2 regions of the Aurantivibrio infirmus genome follow, and region 2 is predicted to be linked to the other one. Evidence: predicted binding sites of a transcription regulator. Region 2 holds the regulator's gene; the other holds the start of a gene.
What was found. Region 2 encodes sigma-54, which starts transcription at its own class of promoters, with help from an activator protein. Its sites were predicted from a motif close to TGGCACANNNNTTGCNNT; they were not measured.

Region 1 (5,906 bases), on a different contig from region 2:
GAATGCCAATGTTATCGAACCCTTCTTCCTTGAGTATTTCTTCCGGTATATCTGTTGCGGGTTTTTTACAGCTATTACACAGTCTTCGTGCCAATCGTTGAGCAATAATCAAGCTCACTGTGGTCGCCACGTTGAATGCAGGTACTCCCATATTTAACAATCGTGTCAGCGTCTCTGGAGCGCTATTAGTATGTAATGTTGAAAGAACCATGTGACCTGTTTGCGCAGCCTTTATACCAATCTCAGCAGTTTCTAGGTCGCGTATCTCACCAACCATGATGACATCTGGATCCTGTCGCAAAAAAGACCTTAAGGCTTCAGCAAAAGTTAGGCCAACCTTGTTGTTCATTTGTACCTGGTTGATGCCCTCTAGGTTTATTTCTACTGGATCTTCCGCGGTGGAGATGTTCCTTTCGCTGGTATTTAAGATGTTTAGGCCAGTATATAAAGAAACGGTTTTACCACTACCTGTTGGCCCCGTTACTAATATCATTCCTTGAGGTTGTTGGAGGGCATCCATAAAAAGTTTCTTTTGGTCTTCTTCATACCCAAGTGCATCAATTCCGAGTTTCGCGGAACTTGGATCGAGAATACGCAACACTACTTTTTCACCAAATAAAGTTGGTAGAGTATTAACACGAAAATCGATAGCGCGATTTCGGGATATTTTCATCTTGATTCGGCCATCCTGAGGAAGCCTGCGTTCTGAAATATCCATCTGAGACATAACTTTTAAGCGGGCCGCTAATCGAGTTCCTAGATTTTGAGGTGGGCGCGTCATTTCTTGTAATATTCCATCGGTTCTAAATCGAACTCGATATGACTTTTCATAGGGTTCAAAGTGAATATCGGATGCGCCACCTTTAATTGCGTCTAAAAGAACTTTGTTAATAAAGCGAACGATTGGTGCCTCATCGACTTCTGCACCATCACCATCATCACTAGGGCCATCTTCATCCACGGCCTGAATATCTAAATCATCAAGTGAGTCTTCGTCTAGTCCACCAAGTGCGTCACCGATGGATTCTTCTTGTCGATTAAAATACGCTTCAATAGCCGCCTGAAGTTTGTCAGCTTCAACTAGAATCGCTTCAGTGGTTTTGCCCGTATTAAATTTAATTTCATCTAGGGCGTGGAGGTTGGTGGGGTCTGAAACGGCTACAAACAAGCGATTGCCGCGCTTAAATAAAGGTAGGGCTTGATGTTTTTTTATTAGCTTCTGGTCAACAATCCCTGTGGGAATACTCAGCACGTTAAATGAATCGAGATCAATAATAGGAGTTCCGAATTCTTCGGATGCAGCAGTTGCTATGCTTTTTGAGTCAAGGTCCGTGGAGCTGACAAGCTGCAAGGCAAAAGGCGTCTTGTTCTGCGCGGATTGTTTAAGGACGTCGAGCGCCGTCGATTCATCAATTAGGCCATCGTTTATGAGGCGTCTCGCCAAGCCGCTGATTACCGCTGTGTTTGAGTTCATTGATTAAGCCTAAATATTAAGCCGAATTTCGACTGGTCTATATCCTGAATTAACTTTTGTCGCTAACACTATGTAAATTATAGTTTTTAGTCAATTCTTAACCGCCGAAGTTAGTGAAAGTATAGTATAGACGGTCAAATTGAAAAGCTAATACTATTTACTGATGCAAATTCCCTGAAATTGGAAGATTCTGACAAAAAATGTCAGAAGAATAATCGATTATTTAGGCTCAGATTAGAAAAGTTAAGGTATTTCAGGGGTGTTCCATAGTTGGCCCGCTTGTTGCTCAATACTCACAAGTGCCAGAAGGAAATCATTGCGAACCCTCTGGTGTGTTAATTTAAACAACGCTATTGGAGTTAACTGTAATGAAAGCATCTATGAAAAAACAAAGTGGATTTACCTTGATCGAATTAATGATTGTGGTAGCAATTATCGGCATTTTGGCTGCAGTCGCTCTGCCAGCCTACCAGGATTATACTAAGCGAGCGAAGTTTAGTGAGGTTGTGATTGGCACTTCTGGTCTTAAAACCGCTGTTGAAATCTGCGCTCAAGATTTAGGCACAGTCACAGGTTGTACTGACGGTGCAACTGGTTCAGGTTGGTCTATTGCTGCGTTGCCAGCTGCGACCACTTACACTGCTACTATGACAACCACAAATGGAGTTATCACAGCTACTGCTGTTAGTGCGCTAGGGTTAAATGGTGAGACTTATATTATGACTCCGACCTTCGCTAATGGCGCCGTCACATGGGCTAAAACGGGCACCTGTGTAGGAGCGAATGTTTGTTAAGGAAGTATTTGATTTAAAAAAAGCCCCATTGACGAGAGTCATTGGGGCTTTTTTTGTGGCTAAGGCTATAACCTATTTGATTCCAGAAAAAGACTTCACTAATAGTGTTTTGGTCAAGTCTAAAGGAGTATTTATATCGCGGCTCATCCAAACGGAAAATCTTGTGCCCCCTTTTTTAGAACACAATCTTCTCTACCGTGAGATGTCTTCATTCACAAACCTTTGGCATTATTGAATGCTATCCGAGCTAGATATTTTTTGAGATTTTCGAAAACCGCTATGGCTAATTTTGCGCCGTTGGGTTTTTGATGTTTTTCTCAAACGGCGGACGCTACTAGTTTTAACTTTTGCTGTATAAAATGATGGCTGGATGTTGGAGTAAGCAGTCTCGCTCAGTTTTATCGAGTTGCTCAGGATTTAACATTTATCTTCATGGACAGGTCTATTGCAGTAAGGTTTTTTGTTAACGAGCCAAATGATGCGTAATCCGCAATACCCGAAAGTCGGTCAGACACTTCTTTAATTTGTAAATTTCCTGACGACTCAAATTTCGAATATCCTTTTTCTAATAAAGAGCTTTTCTGTAATTCTTCGTCGGAAAAATTATCAAGCATTATGACATCTGCTTTTGCGGCGAGAGCTTCCATTAATTCTTCCAAATTCTCAACTTCCACTTCGACGGTTTTCCCTGGGTTTTGTGTTCTAGCGGTTTTAATTGCATTCGTAATGCCATCGCATGCGGCAATATGGTTTTCTTTAATTAAAAATGCATCGTATAAGCCAATACGGTGATTGTGGCAGCCGCCGCACCGCACTGCGTATTTTTGTGCGCTTCGCAGTCCCGGAATTGTTTTTCGTGTATCGAGTATTTTTACGTCTGTACCTTTTACAGATTCTGAAAATTGGCGGCTCGTGGTTGCTGTGCCGGATAATAGTTGCAAAAAATTCAGTGCTGTTCGTTCGCCGGTTAATAAGCTTCTACTGTTGCCTTTTAACTGACACAGTTCTGAGTTTGCTTTAGCGAAATCGCCATCGGCAACCTTCCAATTAATCTCAACGTCCGCATCCAATTGTTTGAATACTTCGTTAACCCAATCAATACCACAGATTACGCAGTCTTCCCGAGTAATGATTGTCGCAGTAGAATTTTGCTCCTTGGGTATTAGTTGGGCGGTGATGTCGCCTTCGCCAATATCTTCTTCTAGCGCAAAAGCTACGACGCGCACACGGTCTGTCTTTAAGTTTGGAATGTCGGCGGAAAAATCTTTTTTTAGCCTACTATCTTTGGAGGGGTATTCCTTTGAAATTGATTCAGTGCCGGGTTGCAGTGTTGACATGGTTCTATGATATTCCGAGTTTCTAGGGTTTTTCGAGATTAAAATAAAGCGTGCTGGGGTCGCTGCGCATTGTGAAAGGAAGGGATTCTAGCAGGCTCTTGCGTCTGGGTTGATATTTTTGTTTGTTTGGGTGGTTAACGTAGGTTTTGTCTCAAAGTTAGCTGATTGTCTTTTTGCAGTAACTCGACCTGGCGCAACGCACTCATTCCCAACAAAACCTCGTCATCGCCACTCATACCCGGATTTATTGAGGCCCGAACGTCGGTAAAGCGAATTGGCCCGATCGCGAGTTCGTCTATCACAGTTGCTCTTACTTCGATTGTCCCGTTAGCTGTTTGAGCATAGCCGCGAGGTCCTGCCCGAAGGCCGAGTTGTTCAGCGAGCTCACTAGGTACGACAACTTCAGTCGCACCTGTATCAAGTAAGAAGGTCACTTGCTTGCCGTTAATCGTCCCAGAGGCAAGGTAATGGTGGTAGCGATTAGCTTCAAGCACGATTTCGCGAACTGCTCCAGTCTCATTGGCAAAAAACTCCTGGTTGGGATTGATCTGGTGCCTTTCCCAACGCGCAAATATCATTGCTAAAATTCCTAAGACTAGTATCCAGCCGATCGTTAGCATTCCGCGTCCGAGTGATTTTCCTGGCGGGGTATTCGTCATTTCAGTCAACCATCCTTTTTGTGAGCTATCGTTATCGTTACTCAGTATTGATATTAGAAAGTGTAAAGATCAATTAAATTTGAATATAAAGTGAATAAAAAACTAATTTTGTTATTCCTTTTTGTGAATAGCTTCTCGATTCTGACATTTTGCCAGTAGCGTCTTGAAAGCCACATATATACTGAATGCAATTGCTCACAACAGTGATGTTAGAGCTAACTCCTGAGGTAATTAGCGCTTGTCGCAGAACACCACAGGTGGAATCCAGGGTAACAGACCACGATGGTTTTTGCTCCGGTACGGTTACTGAACTGAACGATTGTTAGGAGAGTTGTCACCATGCAGCCAGGTGCGAAGGTGGTTCCTATTAAGGCCAAGAATTCTATGAAAGCGGGTGATCGAGCGAAGTTGGCAAGATTGCCTGCGCCAGTCCATCAGGTTCAAGAAAAAGGTAAGCAATGCCTGTTGAAGTCCTTAAGGTCATTATTTGATAACGCTGATGACGCTTTGTTCGAGTTAGCTGATAAGGCTACCAATAACCAAGACCAAAACTTATATTTTGATTCAATGCGAGAAGTACGTATTCGTCGCCGGCAAATGGAAGCCCAGTTTGCTGATGAAATTGATAATGCGTTTATGGCCCTCATCAATGAAGCTGCGCCAAGCACTGAAGAGTATTTTGATAGTGTTGATATTTCTGAAGATGGTTTAAGTCTTGTTGAGCATGACGAATTAGAGGAATTGGTTGCGGTCGATTCGATGGTCTCTAAATCGAATGAGTTCTGTGGTGAAAGCCTACAATACCTTTCCTTGAGAATAGATAGCCTGGTACCGCAAAAAGTTTATCAAAAGAATAATCCTGTCGGTCCTGCTGTCGTCTGCGAGTCTTTCGTAAAAACCACGCAACAACTTGATGCCGATATTAAAGCGAAATTGGTTTTATTTAAGTTGTTCGATAAGTACGTGGTTAGTGAATTGCATACGGTTTATGAAACATTAAATACCTTGTTAATCGAACAAAATATTCTTCCGTCCTTAAAGCATAGCCGACCTCATCAAAACTCTGGCCGACCCAATGGGCAAGGACAGGGTAATCCAGTTCATGCAGTTCCTGGAAATTATCAAAATGGTAACCAGCAAGGCGGTAACGGATATCAGCAAGGCCCCGCGCATCAAGGTAATGTCCAGCAAGGTGGCGGGCAACTGGGTTCTTCACATCAAGGCGGTACTTCTTACGGCAATGCTGGTGGTGGAATGCCGCAAGGGCAAGTGCCTGTAGGCCAAAGCAATGGAGCGGTTGGCAATCATTCGGGCACTCAAGCGAATGCTGCTACTCAAGGCTCAACGGGGCAGGGTGGCGCCGGACAAGTCGTCAACGGTTTCTTAGCTAATGATGAATTGTTAGGTGCGTTGTCTCAATTGCAGACACAACAAACGAACACGTGGGGAAGTAATCCCCAGGTGACGTCGATCTCTTCTTTGCAAACTGATGTTGGAGCGCTTCTTTCACAAGTTATCCAAAACCAATATGGCCCACGAAAAGTCGGTGAATTAGAATCCGACGTGATGAACCTCGTCAAAATGTTATTCGATTACATTCTTGATGACCGAAATCTTGCGGAGCCAATGAAGGCTTTAATTG
Region 2 (5,906 bases):
AAATCTACCGGTTTGTCGAGTTTTATTAGTGCTGCAATGGTGTTGGGGCAGTTGGAGATACGGCAATGAGGTATAGCGATCCCCTGGCCAATGCCTGTTGAACCTAAGCGCTCTCTTGATATCAACTGCTGGAAAAGTTCATCTGGATTGAGAGCGGGGTAATCCTGAGCAATGACTTTAGCGACATGTTCTAAGACACGTTTTTTGCTCGCTTCGGATAAGCCACATAGAGTACGTGACGGCGAAAGAAGAGATTTGATATCCATGGGTGCAGGCATAAGTGTAGGGCATTTAAATTGAGAGCGACTATAAGTCGCTCAAAAGTGGTTAGTGATTCAGGGGATTGTAGTGTAAAAATATTAACGATGACTGTTTAATTTTTCTTTATGTTTAATAAGTTGCCGATCCAGTTTGTCTGATAACAAATCAATTGCTGCGTAAAGGTCTTCTGAATTAGCGTTAGCAAAAAATTCCTTGCCGCTTGCGTGAATGGTTGCTTCTGCCTTTTGTTCTAGCTTGTCAACGGACAAGATAACGTTGACGTTGGTGATTCGGTCGTGGTGTCGTTCAAGTTTTTGCAACTTGGTGTCTACATAGTTCTTTATAGCGGGAGTGAGATCTAGGTGATGACCGCTGGTGTTAATTTGCATAGAGTGGCTCCTAGGTGATGATAGGCTGCTATCAGCCGTTGAAAAATACTTTGATAAAAAACAAGGGCAATTTGATCACTTTTTGGATCGCTTTTAGAACACATTTGGCACAGGCTATCAGAAAATTTTTCATTCTGCTTTGATAAAGATCAGACAAGCCTTTTTCGTTCATTAGATGCGGGGATTGAGAGTGATTCACGGTATTTTGCAATGGTGCGGCGCGCAACTTGGATTCCTTGTTCAGATAATAGCTCGGCAATTTTGCTGTCACTGAGAGGTTTTTTAGGGTTCTCCGCCGCAACCAGTTTTTTAATGATAGCGCGGATTGCCGTACTTGAACATTCACCGCCTGTGTCGGTGCTCACATGGCTTGAGAAAAAATATTTTAATTCGAAAATCCCCTGAGGGGTATGCATATACTTTTGCGTAGTCACCCGAGAAATCGTCGATTCATGCATGCCCACCGTTTCTGCGACATCGTGTAGTACCAGGGGTTTCATCGCTTCTGCACCATAATCTAAAAATCCGCGCTGCTTCTCAACGATACAGGTTGCTACTTTTAATAAGGTTTCGTTTCGACTCTGTAGGCTTTTCAAAAACCAGCGTGCTTCTTGCAGGTTGTCTCGTAAAAAGGTGTTGTCACTACTGGAGTCTGCGCGTTTGATAAGCGATGAATATTCCGGACTGATTCGAATTTTTGGTGCAATTTCGGGGTTTAGACGTACTGTCCATCGGTCATCTTCTTTGCTGACATAAACATCGGGCACAATGTATTCAGTTTCGCCCGCATTGATTAGGTCGCCTGGTCTTGGGTTTAAACTTTGTATCAGAAGGATTGCATCACGTAGTTCATGCTCTTTAAGCTTGGACTTTCTCATGATCTGTTTGTAATCACGAGTCCCCAATAATTCTAAGTATTCTTGTACCACCAGTTTTGCAGCTGAGAGGTGTTCTGTGTCTGGTGATAGTTGTTTTAATTGTATTAAGAGGCATTCGCTTAGATTCTGACCACCGACTCCCGGAGGATCAAATTGTTGGATGCGGTGCAAAACGGCGACGACTTCGTCTTCTTCAAGCTCTTCAAGGGTGTCATGTAGCCCCAAATAGATGTCGGCAACGGTCGTAGATAATAGGCCGCTGGGCTCTATTGCATCGATTAGTGCTAGAGCAATAAAATTATCCCGCTCTGACATGGGAGTGAGGTTGAGCTGCCAGGTGAGGTGATCAATAAGCGATTCTGTGACTGTACGGCGAGAGTCGAAATCAAAATCATCATTATCCGGCATCGACGAGGAGGGGGTGGAGCTCGAAGGCTGGTAAATATCGTCCCAACTGGTGTCAACCGGCAAGTCATTCGGGAGATTCTCTTCCCAGCTTGCATCGTTTAGATCGGTACTCGAAGTATCTTGCTGTTGATTGTTGTCCGATGAGAAGTCATCGCTATTCGTGGTATTTTGATCGTTATTATTACGGTCTTTTTCGTTGCGAGATTCGTTTTGCTCGCTACCCTCATTTTCTTCGATTTCCAGCATTGGATTGGAGTCGAGGGCATCTTGAATTTCTTGCTGTAGATCTAAAGTCGATAACTGTAACAGCCGAATGGCCTGTTGCAGTTGGGGGGTCATCGTGAGCTGATGGCCGAGTTTTAGTTGCAGCGATTGTTTCATAAGATTAGCAGGCGACTTTTCGATTCTGCCAGGTGGAGGCGTGCTTTCCTTGCTTGAGATGTACTAGGTTTGGTTCTTCGGTTTGACATCCAACAACTCTACTTCTGGGTGATACGTGTACTTTAGTTATCTAAAGAGTTTAATTAAGGGTTTTGCTTGAGAGGCTAGGAATGGACGAGGGCCTTACATATTCCAATTTGAAATCCTGACAAACTTGGAATATTTCACCTTCGATTAAGATAGCCAAACAAAGCGGTGTTATTTGCACTGAATCTTTAGTGTAGACAGGCTACCTGGAAGGGGCAATTTTGACAAGCAATGTTTATGCCCAGCTCTGAACATGCATTGAGCTGTATTAAGTCTATGATAAATAAGAAAAAACTATAAAGGTATGAGCAGCAACTGTGTTGATTCAAGCTAAAAAAGTAGGCCGCAAGCTCTATAAACGAAAGTTTTCGCCCAGGTAGACCTTCTGAACCGTACTGTTATTGAGCACAGCTTCGGCATTACCCGCTTCAATTATTTGCCCTTCGCTCACAATGTAAGCGCGTTCACAGATATCAAGGGTTTCTCTAACATTGTGATCAGTTATCAATACGCCGATACCTCGGTTCTTGAGGTGAGCAATAATATTTTTGATATCGGAAACTGAAATTGGATCGACGCCTGCAAAAGGCTCATCAAGCAAAATAAAGTCGGGATCAGCAGCGAGGGCTCGAGCGATTTCAACACGACGGCGTTCGCCTCCCGAAAGAGCCATGCCAAGATTTCTTTTCAAATGCGTGATGTTGAATTCTCTTAGCAGCTCATCTTTTTTGTGAATTCTTTGTTTTCGGTTTAACCCTTTACGTGTTTCTAATACCGCGAGAATATTGTTTGCGACACTCAGTTTTCTAAATACCGAAGCTTCCTGTGGTAAATAGCCTATACCTGCTTTGGCGCGATCATGCATGGCATATTGAGTGATATCTTTATCATCGATAAAAACCTTGCCGCGAAGCGGTTTTATAAGCCCAGCTATCATGTAAAAGCAGGTGGTTTTACCGGCTCCGTTCGGGCCCAGCAGGCCGACCACTTCGCCACTTTTTACGCTGAGCGAAACGTCGACGACAACTTCACGACCTTTATATCGTTTGGCTAGATTAGACGCGGTGAGTTGAGGCATCGGAATATCTTATTGACTGTCAGCGGAGTCAGATTCTGGCTCCGCTGGTGTTGGAATTTTGGGTTCAGCTGTTGTCCACACTGCTTCGCAATTATTGGAGCCTGAGGATGTTTGCGCGGTAATGTTAATCTCATAACGATCGCATTTTGATTCCGACCCGTCTTGTTTGAAATTAGCATCGCCGATGATAAATACTTTTTCAATGCCATCGACGATTTCATATTCAATGACGTCGCCAGTGCCGATGATCAGGGGCTGGTTTTCTCCGGGTTTTTGTTGAAAGGTTGCCGGCGAACCTAAGGCAACTATTTTTTCAATTTCATTTTTAGCGTTGCGCTTAACGGTTGCCTTATCGGCGGTAATTTTCAATGTGCCTTGTTCGAAAACGACATCGTCTTTAAAAATCACCACGCCAGTTTTGTTGTCGTATTCAAAACCGCCAGAGGACGTTAATCGAGCTCCCTGTTGCGTCGAGGTGTTTTGGCTATAGTTGAACCCGCTGGTGAGTAAAAACAAAACGAAAATTGCGCTTTGAATTGACCTTAACGCTACAGTTTTATTGGCTAATATCATGAAAAGTCTCTGCGTTTTTAAGGACACGGTATTGTTCAAGATTGAAATCGGCAATTAACCCCTCGCCAGTGGCGGTATAGCCAGGGTAGGACATCATAACAAGTTTATCGCTGGTCGCCATGTGCCGATCCAAATAGACAAGCAGTTCGCTGGTTTTCAACTCTTCCAATTTCTCGTTGTCGGTGGTCTGCCAAACGCGAACGTCATCATGAAGAGAAATTTGTTTTAAGTTGGCGCCAGAGGCATAACCCGTTTTTGCCTCCATAAAACGCGGTGGTTTATCAGTTTGTCGGAGCGTGAATAGTGGTGAATCGATCTGAGTGTAGTCTTGCTCGGATACTCGTTCCGGATCGGGTTGAAATTGAGTAAGCTTGTTAGCGGTGAAATTGTAATCGATATCACCGTTGTCATCGTATTGAGAAATTTTCACTTCCGTAGAATAGCTAATAGGAGCGCTAGCGACACCAGAGGGGGCATCAACATCGGGAAGGATGATGTCCGGTGGATTCGCCAAAAAAATCGTTCCGGCGAGGGCGAAAATAATAATAACTAGCGGGAGCCATTTACGCGGCACAGTTTCACCTTAGATATTTTTTACGGTCTTAGATATGTTAACTATAAATATTTTTGTAATGCCGCTTCGTAGTTACCCTGTGCTTGCATGATCATGTCGCACGCTTCTCGCACCGCACCTTCGCCACCATTTTTTTTGCTCTGCCAATGAGCGCGTGCGGCAACGGCTCTATGTGCATTGGCGACTGTTAAAGCCAGGCCGACGTCAGACATGGGGCCGAGGTCTGGGTAATCATCACCCATAAATGCAATCTCTTCGTTTTGGATGTTTTCTTCTTTACGTATCGTGTTTAAGGAGTCTCGTTTATCTTTGCTTGCTTGTACAAGTATCTTAATTCCTAAATCGCCCGCGCGTTTTTTAACGAGAAGGCTTTCTCTGCCCGTCACAATACCAACTTTAACGCCGCTATCTTGAAGCATTTTAATCCCGTGACCGTCGAGAGTGTTAAACGCTTTAAATTCGTCACCTTCGCTGCTGAAATACAATTTACCGTCGGTAAGAACTCCGTCGACATCAAGCAATAAGAGCTTTATTTTCTGAATGCGTTCCGCTAAGTCTTGATTGTTTTCTTGATTCGACATGTTTTTTGGTTTCCTCGAGAGCGCAAGACGCCCATGAAAATAAATAAAACAAAGGTGCATTTAGAGTGCACCTTTTTTAATTTGTTGTATCTTCGCGTTAAATTACACCAGCTCGCAGAATATCGTGGAGATGGATTATGCCAACAGTATGGCCGTTCTCTTCGACAACTAAAGCGGTAATCTTTTTCTCTTCCATCAAACCCAATGCCTCGGCGGCGAGCATTTCTTTGTGAATGGTTTTCGGCTTCGCATTCATGACATCGCAAATTATTGCCGTATTAATATCAATTCCTTTGTCTACATTGCGGCGCAAATCGCCGTCCGTGAAGATGCCAACGAGATTGTCCCTGTCATCGACAACGGTGGTTAACCCTAGACCTTTTTCAGTCATCACCACCAAGGCTTCTGGTAGAAGGGCTTGTTCATGGACTTGAGGTGTTTCACTGCCAGCGTGCATTAAATCTTCAACTTTGATTAACAGTTTGCGACCGAGTGCTCCACCTGGATGCGAAAAGGCAAAATCTTCAGCGGTGAAGCCGCGCGCTTCTAGTAGTGCGATTGCTAGCGCATCACCCATTACTAGGGCCGCAGTAGTGCTGGACGTGGGGGCAAGATCGAGAGGGCAGGCTTCGGTATCGATACTGACATCAAGTTCGAAATCGGCGGTTTTCGCTAATGCTGACTCAGGTTTCCCGG

Region 1: ACYUCY_RS10455 (pilin) is a predicted target of sigma-54. The motif match lies at 1,746-1,763, and genes of this name have one in related genera.

What each region holds. Positions count from the first base shown of each region.
Region 1 is NZ_BAAFSK010000004.1:221,270-227,175, reverse strand. It holds gene pilB (type IV-A pilus assembly ATPase PilB) at 1-1,474, opposite strand, end outside; gene ACYUCY_RS10455 (pilin) at 1,843-2,268, shown strand; gene nadC (carboxylating nicotinate-nucleotide diphosphorylase) at 2,679-3,605, opposite strand; gene ACYUCY_RS10445 (retropepsin-like aspartic protease family protein) at 3,740-4,264, opposite strand; gene ACYUCY_RS10440 (DUF1631 domain-containing protein) at 4,604-5,906, shown strand, end outside.
Region 2 is NZ_BAAFSK010000007.1:94,453-100,358, forward strand. It holds gene ACYUCY_RS15680 (PTS sugar transporter subunit IIA) at 1-266, opposite strand, end outside; gene hpf (ribosome hibernation-promoting factor, HPF/YfiA family) at 360-650, opposite strand; gene ACYUCY_RS15690 (RNA polymerase factor sigma-54) at 800-2,317, opposite strand; gene lptB (LPS export ABC transporter ATP-binding protein) at 2,757-3,482, opposite strand; gene lptA (lipopolysaccharide transport periplasmic protein LptA) at 3,492-4,055, opposite strand; gene lptC (LPS export ABC transporter periplasmic protein LptC) at 4,039-4,629, opposite strand; gene ACYUCY_RS15710 (KdsC family phosphatase) at 4,671-5,210, opposite strand; gene ACYUCY_RS15715 (KpsF/GutQ family sugar-phosphate isomerase) at 5,308-5,906, opposite strand, start outside.